3 regions of the Vibrio tarriae genome follow, and region 1 is predicted to be linked to each of the others. Evidence: predicted binding sites of a transcription regulator. Region 1 holds the regulator's gene; each other region holds the start of a gene.
What was found. The regulator CRP, encoded in region 1, controls carbon source genes, mostly activating them, when cyclic AMP is high. The targets are predictions, from matches to a motif close to TGTGANNNNNNTCACA.

Region 1 (5,280 bases):
AAAAGCCCTTACGCGAACGGCTTGATGCACGCCTTTGCACGGCAAGGCTGGCTCTCGGTGATGATGCATTTTCGCGGTTGCAGTGGTAAACCCAACCACTTAGCACGCGCTTACCACTCTGGCGAAACGGGTGATGCGCGTTTTGTGCTGGAGTACCTACGTAAACAATTACCAGAGCGTCCGATCGTTGCCGTCGGTGTTTCACTCGGCGGTAACATGCTCGCCAACTATCTTGCGCAGTATCGGGATGATCCTATCGTCACGGCCGCCACCTTGATTTCCGCGCCACTCGATTTAGCCGCCTGCTCACAACGTATCGAACAGGGCTTTTCCAAAGTATATCGAGCCTATCTGCTCTCTTCATTGAAGAAAAATGCCATTGCGAAATACCCACTGCTGGAAAACGCTTTGCCACTGAGCCCTGAGCGGATCCGCGCGATCGCTAAACTCGCCGAGTTTGATGATGTGATCACCGCGCCGCTGCACGGTTTTCATGATGCTGCCGATTATTACCAGCAGTGCTCTGGGATTAAACAGCTGACTCAGATCCGCGTCCCGACTCAGATCATCCACGCCAAAGACGATCCTTTTATGACTGAAGCGGTGATCCCCAATTTTCCGCTACCTGACAATATCCGCTATCGTCTCTTCGAGCATGGCGGCCATGTGGGTTTCCTGAGCGGTTCATGGCTTAAACCGTATTTTTGGTTAGAGCAAGCTCTACCCGAGTATTACGCACCGCTGCGAGATAATTTTCTACAGCCCAGCTAATCCACGATCCCTTCTCCACAGATGAAAGCGACATTCAAACGACTGAGCGTGGCGGCAACTCGTCGTTTCTTTCAGTCATACAAAAGAACCGTCATAAAAAAGCGCCATCATAAAATAAAGAGGTATTTATGATCATTCCATGGCAAGAGATTGCGCCAGACACACTCGACAATTTGATCCGTGAATTTGTGCTGCGTGAAGGCACCGACTATGGCGATATTGAAGTCTCGCTAGAAGAGAAAATTGCTCAGGTACGTACTCAATTACAATCTGGACAAGCTGTGATCGTCTATTCAGAATTGCATGAAACCGTGGATATTAAATGCCATCCGTTTTAGCCATGCCGTGACGACAGCATTTTCCGTGCTATAGTCATTTTTCGGAAGGTGTCTAAGTTAGCACCAAAATCAAGGACTTAAAGGACAAGGTTTGTCATGTCAGCCAAACATCCGATTATTGCGGTGACCGGTTCTTCCGGCGCCGGTACCACCACCACCTCAGAAGCCTTTCGCAAGATGTTCAATATGATGAACATCAAACCCGCTTGGGTGGAAGGAGACAGTTTCCACCGTTTTACTCGCCCAGAAATGGATGTGGAAATCCGCAAAGCGCGTGAGCAAGGCCGCCATATCAGCTACTTTGGCCCGCAAGCCAACGATTTCCCTACACTGGAAGAATTCTTCCGCCAATATGGAAAAGTAGGCACCGGCCAAGTACGCCGCTACTTGCACACCTTTGATGAAGCGGTGCCGTATAACCAGATGCCAGGTACATTTACCCCTTGGCAATCACTGCCTGAAAACTCCGATGTGCTGTTTTATGAAGGCTTGCACGGCGGCGTCGTTGATGGCGATGTTAATGTCGCGCAACACGTCGATTTTTTGATTGGCATGGTACCTATCGTTAACCTTGAGTGGATCCAAAAATACGTGCGCGACACGCGCGATCGCGGCCATTCACGCGAAGCGGTGATGGATTCGATTGTTCGCTCAATGGACGACTACCTTAAATTCATCACCCCGCAATTTTCGCGCACCCACATCAACTTTCAACGTGTGCCTACGGTCGATACTTCGAACCCACTCAATGCCAAAGGCATTCCAACGCTGGATGAGAGTTTTGTGGTGATCCGTTTTCGTGGCATCAAAAACGTCGATTTCCCGTACTTGCTGGCGATGATTGATGGCTCGTTTATGTCACGCCACAACACCATTGTCGTCCCCGGCGGTAAAATGAGTTTTGCGATGGATTTGATTGTGCGCCCGCTGCTGCAACAACTGATCGAAACGGGAAAAATTGGCTAGATCCGACCAGTGATGAATGCTTACTTTTCATACCGTGATCATGTGCACAGTTTTGCGTAGCAAATCGGACTACTGACACGATTAAAATCAAGAAATCGATTTCGAAAAAGGATACTATTCTTAACCGAAACACAAGATAGCTTGCAGCCTTGGGTAACACCTCTTATTCTAGTAAGCCCAATTGAGGCTTCGCTAAAATATGGATAGCGGCAAGCGTACCCTGCAGAGGAAGTGAGATTATTATGGTTCTAGGTAAACCTCAAACCGATCCAACACTAGAGTGGTTTCTTTCACATTGTCACATTCATAAGTACCCATCAAAAAGCACGCTGATCCACGCGGGTGAGAAGGCGGAAACGCTGTATTACATCGTAAAAGGTTCAGTTGCGGTACTGATCAAAGATGAAGAAGGTAAAGAGATGATTCTCTCTTACCTGAACCAAGGTGATTTCATCGGTGAACTCGGCCTGTTTGAAGAAGGTCAAGAGCGTACCGCTTGGGTTCGTGCCAAAACACCGTGTGAAGTGGCTGAAATCTCATTTAAGAAATTCCGTCAGTTAATCCAAGTTAACCCAGACATTTTGATGCGCCTTTCAGGTCAAATGGCTCGTCGTCTGCAAGTGACCAGCCAGAAAGTTGGCGACCTTGCGTTCCTAGACGTAACTGGCCGTATCGCACAGACTCTGCTGAATCTTGCACGTCAGCCAGATGCGATGACTCACCCTGATGGCATGCAAATCAAGATCACTCGCCAAGAGATCGGTCAAATTGTTGGCTGTTCTCGCGAAACCGTTGGCCGCATCCTGAAGATGCTGGAAGAGCAGAATCTGATCTCTGCCCACGGTAAAACCATCGTGGTTTACGGCACTCGCTAAGCATTTCCGATAAAAAATAGCCACCCTGCGGTGGCTATTTTTATTTGTACGATGCGCTAGATTTAACGGTTCGTGCTTTCAAAAATCTTATCCGCCGAAGCTTCGACAAATCCGGGATAGAGCTGACCATTGGCCATAGGGTAGCGTTTGGCAAACTCATAAAAGCCACCGGGGATCATCTCCGCGCCTTCGTTAAAACGCACTAACACTTTATCAGCCATGGTCGAAGACTGTTCGAGCAAGACTTCTGGTGAGCCTTTTACTTCCCCACCCGATTCATTGATGCTAAAGCCATGTTGGCGCAGATGGTCATTGACCTGTTTCACTTCATGCAGCGCATTGAGCTGATTCACGCTGACTGTAAAGTGGTTTGCACCATAACCATGCGCCGCAAGCCAAGCGGCATACTCACTCTCTTTCGCCAAAGTAAGATAGTCGGCATGGCTTAAGCTCCATAAGCGACCGCCATACAAAAAAGCCTCACTGGCTAATGCTTGCGGCTTAACTTGTGCCACCAGCTTTTCAACAATCGCTTGCAGCTCAGATGAACACTCTTCCACTTTCAGCTCACTAATGAAAACCTTAGGCTGCAAAGGATCGGGATGTTCAAAATGCTTAGCAAAGAGTTTTTTACTTTTGAACTCATACTCACCACACGCTTGGTAGCCGAGTGCCAGAAACGGTTTAGCCAGCGTCTCTAACCCCAGTGGCGCCAAATTAAATGTGCGCAGCGCAATATGGTCATTAATCAGCGGCTCATCTTCTTGCAGGAGTTGATGTACTCTGTCTGCCGATGGGCAGAGGCGCTCAATATAATCATTCCAGAGCGATTGAAATAAAGCTGTTGGCGTCATAACGCCTCCTTGTTGATCCTATGAAACGCAAACGGACTAGGGTTAGACGCCGTGTAATTTATCCAGCGCTAACACGATAAAGCTTTCAACCTGTGACGAAAAAAGTGCCTACTTGGCTGCGCAGGCACAAAATAAATTATGATTAGAGTTCAACTCCCGGGCTCAAGGTAGCAGGAAGCAGCGTTGTCTCCCCCTCCATTGAAGCCATCGGATAAGCGCAATAGTCGGCGGCATAGAAGGCACTAGGACGTAAGTTGCCCGATGCTCCTGGGCCACCAAATGGCGCATCTCCACTGGCTCCGGTTAATTGGCGGTTACGATTGACGATGCCCGCACGAATATGTTCGACAAAGTAATCCCACTCGCCATCATCCGTCGAGACGAGTCCGGCGGATAAGCCAAAGCGGGTATCATTGGCAAGCTCTACCGCTTGCGCCAAAGTCTGGTAACGCACCACTTGCAGCAAAGGCCCGAAATACTCATCATCCGGTAAGCGCTCAATCGCCGTCACATCGATGATGGCCGGAGTGATAAACGCCGCATGCAAGGCGCGAGCTTCAAGTAGACTTTTTCCGCCTAGCGCTTGTAGATCTGCTTGCGCCTTGAGGATCACTTGTGCTGCCGCTTCAGAAACTAACGGTCCCATAAAGGGTGCGGGCTCAGCAAAGGGCTGATCAATACGCAGCTTGGCCGTTACGGAAACCAGTTTATCGAGCAGTGCATCGCCTTTCGTCCCGATTGGCACATACAAGCGACGCGCACAGGTGCAGCGTTGACCACTGCTGATAAACGCCGATTGAATAATGGTATAAACCGTGGCATCCAGATCGCCATAGTGCTCTGAAATCACCATAGGGTTATTGCCGCCCATTTCCAGCGCCAGCATTTTGTCCGGCTGACCTGCAAATTGGCGATGCAGCAGATGTCCAGTATTGGCACTCCCCGTAAACAGCAAACCATCAATCCCGCGTGATTGCGCTAGCGCAATCCCCGTCTCTTTTGAGCCTTGAACCAGATTGATGACACCAGCAGGTAAGCCAGCCTGTTGCCATAACTGCATCAAAACTTCGCCAGTCCACGGAGTTTGCTCAGAAGGCTTAAACACCACGGTATTGCCCGCCAGCAGCGCAGGCACTATGTGTCCATTCGGTAAATGGCCGGGGAAGTTATACGGCCCAAACACCGCCATCACACCCAACGGTCGATGGCGCAATACCAGCTGATTGCCCGCAGCTTCACGCACCGTTTCACCAGTACGTTCATGATAAGCACGAATCGAAATTGCGATTTTTCCGGCAATTGAAGCCGCTTCCGTGCGCGTTTCCCACAAAGGCTTGCCCGTCTCTTTAGCAATCACTTGCGCAATCTGTTCGCTGTTGGCTTTCACCAATTCCGCAAAGGCCAACACCTTCTGTTCACGCTCAGCAAAGGGGCGTTTTTTCCAGTCGAGAAAAGCGCGGCGAGCGGCCTTCACCG
Region 2 (5,280 bases), on a different replicon from region 1:
GGGCAATCAATAAGGTGTGATAACCGAGCGGCAGATCATTCGGCAGAGCAAACACCAGTGGGCCGCCTTCGGCACGTTCATCACGTACAATTTGTGATTGCAGATAGCCTTCCAGCACCTCGCCTTGCTCGGTCTGCAAGCGCCAATCAAATTCGCTTTCGCGCGCACTCACGCCAAGGTAGAGCGGGACTTCGATCGCCGAACCTTGATGTACAACGAGTACCGGATCCACCACATCTTTTTTGTGTTTCTTCTCTGCCGATTGCAGCAAGGCTTCATCGCTACTGGTGTCATAGCCAAGAGACGCCAAAAGACGACGGATCGTGTCATCTTCCACTTGAGCTTCACTGCCCCACGCGCTGACATATCGATCGGCAATTTTTGCCATTGCAGCGACTTGTTTTAATGCATTGTCTTGATTCATCGCTCTCTCCGAAGGGACTGCTTTCCCCTTCCGTGTAGGGTATGTAAAAAAGGTGAGCCAGAGGGGTCTGACTCACCAAAGGGGCTTAACGCTGTACAGCGCTCAGTTTCCAAATGTTATTCACGTAGTCGCGGATACTGCGGTCGGAGCTGAATTTGCCCACTAACGCGGTATTGAGGATGGCTTTTTTCGCCCAGCCCGCTTGGTCACGATACTGTTTATCGATCGCTTCATGCGCTTTCACGTAAGAGGCGAAATCTGCCAGCACCAGATATGGGTCACCACCATCGAGCAAGCTGTCATAGGTCGCGCGCAGTTTGCCCGGAGCACCCGGCGTAAACTCTTCACCCACCAGCAGATCCAGCGATGCTTTGAGGAGCGGATCGGCATGATAGAAATCGTATGGGTTATAACCACGCGCTTTCAGTGCTTCCACGCCATCCACTTCCAAACCGAAGATGTAGATGTTGTCATCGCCCACTTCTTCACGAATTTCGACGTTCGCGCCGTCCATCGTACCTATGGTCAGAGCACCATTGAGCGCCATCTTCATGTTGCCAGTACCGGATGCTTCTTTACCTGCGGTTGAGATCTGCTCAGACACATCTGCCGCTGGAATGATGATTTCGGCCATGCTGACGCGATAGTCAGGGATGAATACCACTTTCAGCTTGTTGCCGACCCGCGGATCGTTATTGACTTTCTGCGCGATCATGTTGATGGCGTAGATGATCTCTTTCGCCAAGTGGTAGCCCGGCGCCGCTTTTGCCGCGAAGAACACCACACGTGGATGCATGTCAAAGCTTGGATCATTGATGAGACGGTGATAGAGCGACAAAATGTGCAGCATATTGAGGTGCTGACGCTTGTACTCATGCAGACGTTTGATCTGCACATCAAAAATCGCATTGGTATCGAGCTCGATGCCCATGTGATCTTTCACCCACTCAGCCAGACGCGCTTTGTTGGCTTTTTTCACTTCCATAAAGCGTTTTTGGAACGCCGCATCTTCGGCGTACTGCGCCACTTTGGTCAGTTGATCCAGCTTCGCAGGCCACTCATGGCCAATCTTCTCTGAAATCAGCGCCGATAAACCAGGGTTACAGAACTTCAGCCAGCGACGTGGCGTGATACCGTTGGTCACGTTCTGGATTTTGCCCGGATAGAGCTCAACAAATTCAGGGAACAGGTCACGCTTCACCAATTCTGAGTGCAGCGCCGCTACGCCGTTCACCGCATAAGAGCCGACCACACACAGGTTGGCCATGCGCACCATGCGGTGGAAGCCTTCTTCGATGATCGAGAGCTTTTGCTGTTTCGCCACATCACCCGGCCATTTGGCACGCACTTGTTGCAAGAAACGGTGGTTGATCTCGTAGATGATCTCCATGTGACGTGGCAGCAGGCGTTGGATCAGTGACTCACTCCACGTTTCCAGCGCTTCTGGCAGCAGAGTGTGGTTGGTGTAAGCAAAAGTGTGCGAACAGATCGCCCACGCCGCTTCCCACGACATCAGCTTTTCATCGATCAGAATGCGCATCAGCTCAGGAATGGCGATGGTTGGGTGCGTATCGTTAAGCTGAATGGTTTCGTATTTCGGCAGATCCGCCAACGCGTGTCCTGCCGCCTCATGACGACGAAGAATATCGCGCACCGACGCTGCACTGTGGAAATACTGCTGCATCAAACGCAGGGTTTTGCCTTTTTCGTGGTTGTCGTTTGGATACAAAACTTTGGTGATGTTGCCAGCATCGATCAGCGCATGCTGCGCTTCAAAGTAGTTACCGTTATTGAAACTTTCTAGCGAGAAAGGCGCAATCGCGCGACATTCCCACAAACGCAGCGGGTAAACCGTATCACTTTGGTAGCCGACAATCGGCAGATCCCACGGCATCGCTTGCACCAGCATGCCCGGTACCCAACGACGACGCTCTTTGCCATTTTCATTGACGACTTCAACGTGGCCGTAGAAGCCAATTTCCTGCTTCAGCTCAGGACGCGCTACTTCCCACGGGTAGCCTTCGACTCCACACCATGCATCCGGCGCTTCTTTTTGACGGCCTTCTTCAAAAGACTGTTTAAACAGACCATATTCGTAATGCAGACCGTAACCCACGGTCGGATATTCTTGCGCCGCGCAAGAATCCATAAAACAGGCGGCAAGACGGCCTAAACCACCGTTACCTAATGATGGGTCGCGCTCTTCTTCCAGCAAGTCACTCAAGTTCTGGCCAAGCTCTTCCATCGCTTGCCCTACGGCTTCATACACACCCATGCTGATCAAGTTGTTGCCCGTTAAGCGGCCAATCAAAAACTCCAGCGATAGGTAGTTCAGGCTTTTGCTATTGAGAATGCGTTCATCCTGTTCGGTTTCCAGCAAATCAAACGTCGTAAATTCAGCAAGGGCACGTCCCATCGCCAAATACCAAGCACGCGCCGAAGCGTGCTCTACTGTTGTGGCATAAGTTGCGGTCAAATGACGCTTCACATTTTCTTGGAACAACTTCTTGTCAAACTGTTTCTGTTGAGTAGGTTTCATTGTGAACTCTCACTGTTTGGTTCTAATCCATCTGAGCCCTATCCTGCCTCTACGACTTTGGCAAAACATCCTCCCACTTTTCTCATACATTGGGAGGAGGAGCCAAGGCGTAGAGGCACAGGAGTCCGGTAGTGAGTGATCTAGCTCTCATCAATGCTCGGTTCAGCCAGAGATAGCAGTGATTCGGATCACACCACCTGCCGATTAACCATAGCTAGGCTTTATGAAGGTTCGGAAAACAAGAGGTTGAACATTTGTCCACTCTGCTAAATAGATCACAATAAATTCGCTTTCGTTACCCATTTTTCACTCAATAACGTAGAGGCAAGAGCAATATCGTCAGCCAAAGAAAGATTGATTAGTGATAATCATCACAAATATAGGGCGTAATGAGTATCGAAACGTGAAGAGCACAGAAAAGTCAGTATGGATCAATAAACGCACCGAATAACTTCAAGTAACATTCGTCCATCTGAGTGTGATACGCCTCGCGTATTCACCTCTGCCATAGGCTTGGAACTTGCGTTTCAAGTTAAAAGAGCATGAGGCTCTGACTGAAATAGACGAGAGAAAGAAGATGTGGATCCCTTCGAAACTGACTCGCCCAGGACGTTTGCATAACGCCATCGTCCGCCCCCGTGTGCTGGATTTATTGCAACACGCCACTTGTTATAAATTGGTGCTGTTTCGTTCCCCCGCTGGCTATGGCAAAACCACTATGGCAGCGCAGTGGCTTGCCGATAAGCCGAATCTGGGTTGGTACAGCATTGATGATAGCGATAACGATCCGTTCCGCTTTATGAACTACCTGCTGCAAGCGATTAATAAAGCAACCCATAACGCCTGCCCCAATGCGCAGAAATTGGCAGAAAAGCGTCAGTTTTCGTCATCACATTCGCTGTTTAGTGAGGTGTTTGCCGAGATGGCTGACTACCACGGCGAGTGCTATGTGGTGCTGGACGATTATCATCTGATCCATGATGAAGCCATCCACGAAGCAATGCGCTTTTTTTTAAAGCACATGCCCGATAACTTAACCTTGGTGGTAACGAGCCGTTCAACTCCTCCTTTGGGTACGGCTAACCTGCGCGTGCGTGATTTAATGATTGAGATCGGCAATGAGCTTTTGGCGTTTGATACCGAAGAGACGACGCGCTTTTTCAACCAACGCGTTTCCGATGGGATTGATACGCTGACCGCCAATCACCTACGCGATTATGTGGAAGGTTGGCCTTCTGCGATGCAGCTCATCGCTCTCCAAGCGCAGCATCAGCACCGCACGCTCGCTCAAACCATAGAATCAGTTTCGCACTTTAATCATGCGCATCTTTGGGATTATCTGGTCGAAGAAGTGTTTGATCTACTCGACGATGAAACTCGCTATTTCTTGATGCAGTGCTCGGTACTCGACCATTTTGACGATGCGTTAGTCAGCAGCTTAACAGGGCGTGACGATGCTCTGGCGATGATTGAGTCACTTAACCGCTTCGGGCTATTTATCTCACCGCTGGAAGGGGAAACCAACTGGTATCGCTTCCACAATCTGTTTGCTGAGTTTTTAGCGCACCAACGTCAAGCGCGCATTCCGCAGCAAGAACAAGATTTGCAACGCGCTGCCGCCAAAGCGTGGTTAGAAGCCGCAGCACCTCATCAAGCGCTGCGTCATGCTCATTTAGCACAAGATACCGAGCTGCTGGCGAGCATTTTGAGCCAATATGGTTGGAAAATGTTTAACCAAGGCGAACTCGAAGTGTTGGAAGCGGCGATCAATCAGCTCTCGCCTGTCCAACTGTATCGCGAGCCCAAATTATGCATGTTGCAAGCTTGGCTGGCGCAGAGTCAGCATAGATACAATGATGTCGGCGCACTACTTGCCAAAGCGGCGAAAGAGATGAAAGAGCTCAACGTTGAGCTCTCCACCAAAGAGCAAGGCGAATTTAACGCCCTGCGTGCCCAAGTCGCGATTAACCAAAACGAGCCAGAAAAAGCGCTGGAACTGGCTGAACTCGCGTTAAGCCAGTTGGATCACACGACCTATCGCAGCCGCATTGTCGCGACCTCTGTCGTTGGTGAAGTGAACCACGTATTAGGTCATCTCAGCCGCGCACTCTCCATGATGCAGCAAACGGAAAAACTGGCGCGCCAATATCAGGTGTATCACCAAGCTTTATGGGCACTGCTGCAACAGAGCGAAATTTTACTGGCGCAGGGATACGTGCAAGCGGCTTACGAAGTTCAGGATAACGCGTTTAAGTTGATTGAAGAGCAGCAACTGCACCAAGTACCGCTGCATGAGTTTTTGCTGCGGATTCGCGCG
Region 3 (5,280 bases), 1.4 Mb from region 1:
AAAATGGTCATCATGCCGCTGGTGCTGGTATCGATGATCTCTGCCGTGGTACGTCTGGATAAAAACGGTTCACTGGGCAAAATCTCCAGTCTGACTATCGGTATTTTGCTGGTGACTACTGCGATTTCTGCGCTGATCGGTATTCTCATCACTCAAGCATTTGGCCTGACGGCTGAAGGTTTGGTTGAAGGCGCACGGGAAACCGCACGTATTGCAGCACTTGAAAGCCGCGCATCAACGGTTGCCGACCTAACGATTCCACAAATTCTGTTGAGCTTTATCCCAACCAACCCCTTTGCCGATTTAACCGGCGCACGTTCAACCTCCATCATCGCGGTGGTGATTTTCGGCGTGCTCACTGGTATTGCCGCACGCAAAGTGATTGCCGATAAACAAGAGTTAGAAACGCCAATTCGCACTTTTGTTGAAGCGGCACAAGCGATTGTGATGCGTTTAGTGAAAATGATCATGGCGCTGACACCTTACGGTATCGCCGCGCTGATGGCGAAAGTCGTCGCGACATCCAGTGCTACCGACATTCTGAACTTACTCGGTTTCATTGTGGCTTCTTATGTGGCGATAGCCCTGATGTTTGTGGTGCACGGATTACTGGTTGCTATGGTGGGCGTTAACCCAACCCGTTACTTTAAAAACATCTGGCCAGTACTGACTTTTGCCTTCACATCGCGCAGCTCTGCGGCCACGATTCCTCTCAATGTGGAAGCGCAAATCACCAAACTGAATGTGCCACCTGCAATTGCTAACCTGTCAGCTTCATTCGGTGCAACGATTGGTCAAAACGGCTGTGCGGGCATTTACCCTGCGATGTTGGCGGTAATGGTTGCTCCAACCGTTGGGATTAACCCACTGGACATTCACTTTATCGTGTCGCTGATTGCGATGATCACCATCAGCTCCTTTGGTATTGCAGGTGTGGGTGGCGGTGCGACCTTCGCAGCCCTGATTGTGCTGCCAGCCATGGGCTTACCTGTCACGATTGCGGCGCTTTTGATTTCTATCGAGCCACTGATTGATATGGCGCGTACGGCGCTTAACGTGTCAGGTTCGATGACGGCAGGCACAGTAACGAGCCGTTTGCTTAAAGAGACAAACGAAGAGCTCGAGCCGCAAACTCAGCAAGCCTAATCTTACCTTGCCAAAGCCGATGCCCAGCATCGGCTTTTTTTGTTGAAAGGCTGAACAAATAATGGGATAGCACAAGGGCAGCAATTGCTATGTCAGGGTCAGGATGGTCTAATAACGGCAATTTTTAGCGATTTGGTAAGCCACATGCAGCAAGAACACCAGCCCACATTCTTCTTCTTTGATTACGAGACTTGGGGAGTCAATCCTGCCAAAGATCGTCCTAGTCAGTTTGCGGGTGTGCGTACCGATATGGACTTCAACATCATCGGTGAGCCTTTGGTGATTTACTGTCAGCTGCCCAACGACTATTTGCCCGCCCCTGAGGCCGCATTGATCACAGGGATCACCCCTCAAAAAGCCAATAGCCAAGGTCTGGCGGAGCCAGAATTTATCGCGCGTATTCATGCTGAGCTCTCCACACCCAATACCACCAGCCTTGGCTATAACAGCATACGTTTTGATGATGAAGTGACGCGCTACACCTGCTATCGCAACTTTATCGACCCCTATGCTTGGAGCTGGCAACACGGCAATTCCCGTTGGGATCTGCTGGATGTGCTTCGCGCGTGTCATGCTTTGCGTCCTGAAGGTATCGAGTGGCCGGAAAATGATGATGGCTTTACCAGCTTTAAACTGGAACATCTTTCTGTTGCCAACGGCATTGAGCACAGCAACGCGCACGATGCGATGGCCGATGTGATTGCCACCATTGAACTGGCGAAAAAAGTCAAAGCCGCGCAGCCGAAATTGTTCGACTACTTCTTCACTATGCGCCACAAACGCAAGCTGACAGAACTGATTGATATTGTGAACCAAACTCCGCTGATGCATGTTTCTGGCATGCTTGGGCGTGAGCGCCACTACACTAGCTGGATTGTGCCGATTGCTTGGCATCCGACCAATCAAAATGCGGTGATTGTGGTGGATTTGGGTAAAGACCCTCAGCCGCTAATGGATCTCGATGCCGAAACGCTGCAAGCGCGTCTCTATACGCGGCATGAAGACCTAGCGCCGGATGAGCGACCAGTACCCGTGAAATTGGTGCATCTCAATAAATGCCCCATTCTGGCTCCGGCTAAAACCTTGACCGCAGAAAATGCACAAAAGATTGGTATTGACCGCGAACAGTGTCTCGCGCACTTGAATGTGATTCGTCAACACCCCGAGATTCGTGAAAAGCTGGTGACTGTATTTAGCCAAGAGCGCGAATTTAACCAAGAGAGTGATGTGGATAGCCAACTCTATGCCGGCTTTTTCTCCCCAGCCGATCGCGCGGCAATGGAGATCATCCGCACTACTGCACCGGAGAATCTGGGCAGCTTAGCGATCCGGGTGGCCGATAAGCGCATTGAACCACTGCTGTTTCGTTATCGTGCGCGCCATTATCCCCATACCTTAACCGATGCCGAGCAACGCCGCTGGGCAGCGCATTGCCGTGACTATTTCGAGCGCAATCTAGAAGGTTATATGTTGAATTTGGAAAATCTGGTGCATGAACATCAAGCTGATCCAAAGAAAATGGCGATTTTAAAATCCGTCTACCATTACGTGGAAAAACTCGCTTGCTAACATCGTTTATTTTTACTTGCTGATTTTATTGATGATAAAAAAAATAGCTCAATACTGTGTCTCCATGGGACTGATTTTTCTCTGTCTGTTGGCGGGCATCAACTTACAAACTTGGTTAGGCATTGCTATTCCCGGCAGCATTATTGGGTTACTGATCCTATTTGGCCTGATGGCCAGCGGTTTAGTGCCTGTCGAATGGGTCAAGCCCAGTGCCACCCTGTTTATTCGTTACATGATTTTACTGTTCGTCCCTATCAGTGTCGGCTTGATGGTGCACTTCGATACGCTACTGGCAAACCTCGCCCCGATCCTCGCTAGCGCTATCGGCGGTACCTTAATTGTCATGGTGACACTGGGACTGATACTGGATCGAATGCTCAAGAAGGGGAAAAAGTCATGTGGCTGATCATCACACTTGGGGTATTTTTCGTCGCCCGTTGGGTGGCTCAAAAATGCAATACCCCACTGGCCAATCCGCTTCTGATCAGTATTGGCATACTTATTCCACTGCTGACTTACCTCAAAGTACCTTTTGAGACTTACTACGCTGATAATCAGTGGTTGAGTTATCTACTCCAACCAGCGGTTGTTGCTTTGGCTTATCCACTTTATGAGCAGTTGCCACAAATTCGTGCCAACTGGCGAATTATCGCTTTGGCTTGTGGCGTGGGCAGTGTGATGTCGATGATCACCGCCAGTTTGATAGCCGTAAACATGGGGGCAGATATAGAGCTGATTGCCGCCTTGATGGGAAAATCAGTGACAACGCCGATCGCGATGGAAGTGGCGCGCCAGTTGGGCGGCGAGCCCGCGATTGCTGCGATTTTGGTACTACTCGTCGGGCTATTTGGTGCCATTCTTGCCTACCCGATTTACAAACTGCTCAATATTACTCATCCCATCGCCAAAGGGCTGACCATGGGTACGGTATCCCATGCCCTCGGCACAGCCACGTGCGCTGAGAAAGATCCTCGCGACGCCGCGTTCAGCTCACTAGCCCTTGTCGTGTGTGGTGTTATCACATCTGTCTTAGCGCCAAGTCTGTTTGCTTTCGCACTTTGGCTTCAATAATTTCATTTCGAGTGGCGTCACATCTCATACGCTTGCAATCGTTATCATGTGTGACGTCACTCTAATAATGAAACATAAAAATAAATTACATAACTTAATGTGACGCCTATCACCTTATAAAATCTCGCATTACCTAAAATAGGATTCCATGCAATGAAAAGGAATCACTATGAGAAACCGTATTGAACAAGCATTACAACAAATGCCTGCTTCTTTTGCCCCATATTTACGTGAATTGGTGTTGGCCAAGGATTTCGATGCCACTTTCTCTGCCGAGCAGTATCAGCAGCTTTTGACCCTTTCGGGTCTGGAAGATGCCGATTTGCGCGTCGCGCTGTTACCTATCGCTGCCGCTTACTCGTATGCCCCAATCTCTGAATTTTATGTCGGTGCGATTGTACGTGGCATCTCCGGCCGCCTCTATCTTGGCGCCAATATGGAATTTACTGGTGCGCAGCTTGGGCAAACCGTACATGCTGAACAGTGCGCCATTAGCCATGCGTGGATGAAAGGTGAAAAAGGGGTGCCAGACATCACCATCAACTTTAGCCCTTGCGGCCATTGCCGCCAGTTTATGAATGAACTGACCACCGCGTCTTCGCTGAAAATTCAACTGCCCAAGCGTGCTGCCAAAACTTTGCAAGAGTACCTCCCTGAGTCGTTTGGCCCTGCCGATCTCGGCATTGATTCTGGCCTGATGAGCCCAGTCAATCATGGTAAAACCAGTGACGATGATGAAGAGCTTATCCAGCAAGCCCTGCGCGCGATGAACATCAGCCACTCGCCTTATACCCAAAACTTCAGTGGTGTGGCACTGAAAATGCGCAGTGGTGCGATTTACCTTGGCGCGTATGCCGAAAATGCAGCATTTAACCCAAGTTTGCCACCGCTACAAGTTGCCTTAGCACAAGCGATGATGATGGGTGAATCATTCGAGGATATTGAAGCCGCCGCTCTGGTAGAGAGTGCAACCGGCAAAATCAGCCATCTTGCCGATACTCAAGCAACGCTGGAAGTGATCAATCCCGATATCCCACTTTCTTATCTCTCACTGTAAACCGAATGAAGAGGCCATTGGCCTCTTCACTTTTTGGTACTAGCTCTCTTAGTCCACATCTTGCTAAAGATGTCGCGCGCACACTTTTCCATCACCTACCATGACGTTCTGAATAAAGCCTGATAACTTGCGCTTTTTACACGTATCTCTCGCAAGCTATGTTTGAACAAATCATTGCCATTCTCTTTCCTGTGATGAGCTTAGTCTTGATTGGCTATTTGATTGGTCTCTGGCTCAAACCCGATTTTCGCCCGATCAATCGCATCAATATGGAGGCCTTTGTGCCTGCGTTGGTGTTTTCTTCACTGGTCAACATGCCACTGGATACGCAGCAAACACCTCTGTTGCTTGCCGCTCTTGTCGCGGTATTGCTGCCCGGTATTTTAATGCTCTTGATATGTCGTTTGGGTCGTTGGTCATTTAAAACATGGGCTCCA

Region 2: CEQ48_RS02790 (glycogen/starch/alpha-glucan phosphorylase) is a predicted target of CRP. The motif match lies at 3,098-3,113, and genes of this name have one in related genera.
Region 3: cdd (cytidine deaminase) is a predicted target of CRP. The motif match lies at 3,836-3,851, and genes of this name have one in related genera.

What each region holds. Positions count from the first base shown of each region.
Region 1 is NZ_CP022353.1:103,122-108,401, reverse strand. It holds gene CEQ48_RS05965 (hydrolase) at 1-771, shown strand, start outside; gene CEQ48_RS05960 (YheU family protein) at 900-1,109, shown strand; gene CEQ48_RS05955 (phosphoribulokinase) at 1,206-2,075, shown strand; gene crp (cAMP-activated global transcriptional regulator CRP) at 2,318-2,950, shown strand; gene CEQ48_RS05945 (DUF1338 domain-containing protein) at 3,013-3,804, opposite strand; gene astD (succinylglutamate-semialdehyde dehydrogenase) at 3,947-5,280, opposite strand, start outside.
Region 2 is NZ_CP022352.1:498,163-503,442, forward strand. It holds gene malQ (4-alpha-glucanotransferase) at 1-424, opposite strand, end outside; gene CEQ48_RS02790 (glycogen/starch/alpha-glucan phosphorylase) at 510-2,963, opposite strand; gene malT (HTH-type transcriptional regulator MalT) at 3,541-5,280, shown strand, end outside.
Region 3 is NZ_CP022353.1:1,525,664-1,530,943, forward strand. It holds gene CEQ48_RS12595 (L-cystine transporter) at 1-1,146, shown strand, start outside; gene sbcB (exodeoxyribonuclease I) at 1,291-2,715, shown strand; gene CEQ48_RS12605 (CidA/LrgA family protein) at 2,747-3,121, shown strand; gene CEQ48_RS12610 (LrgB family protein) at 3,112-3,786, shown strand; gene cdd (cytidine deaminase) at 3,956-4,843, shown strand; gene CEQ48_RS12620 (AEC family transporter) at 5,002-5,280, shown strand, end outside.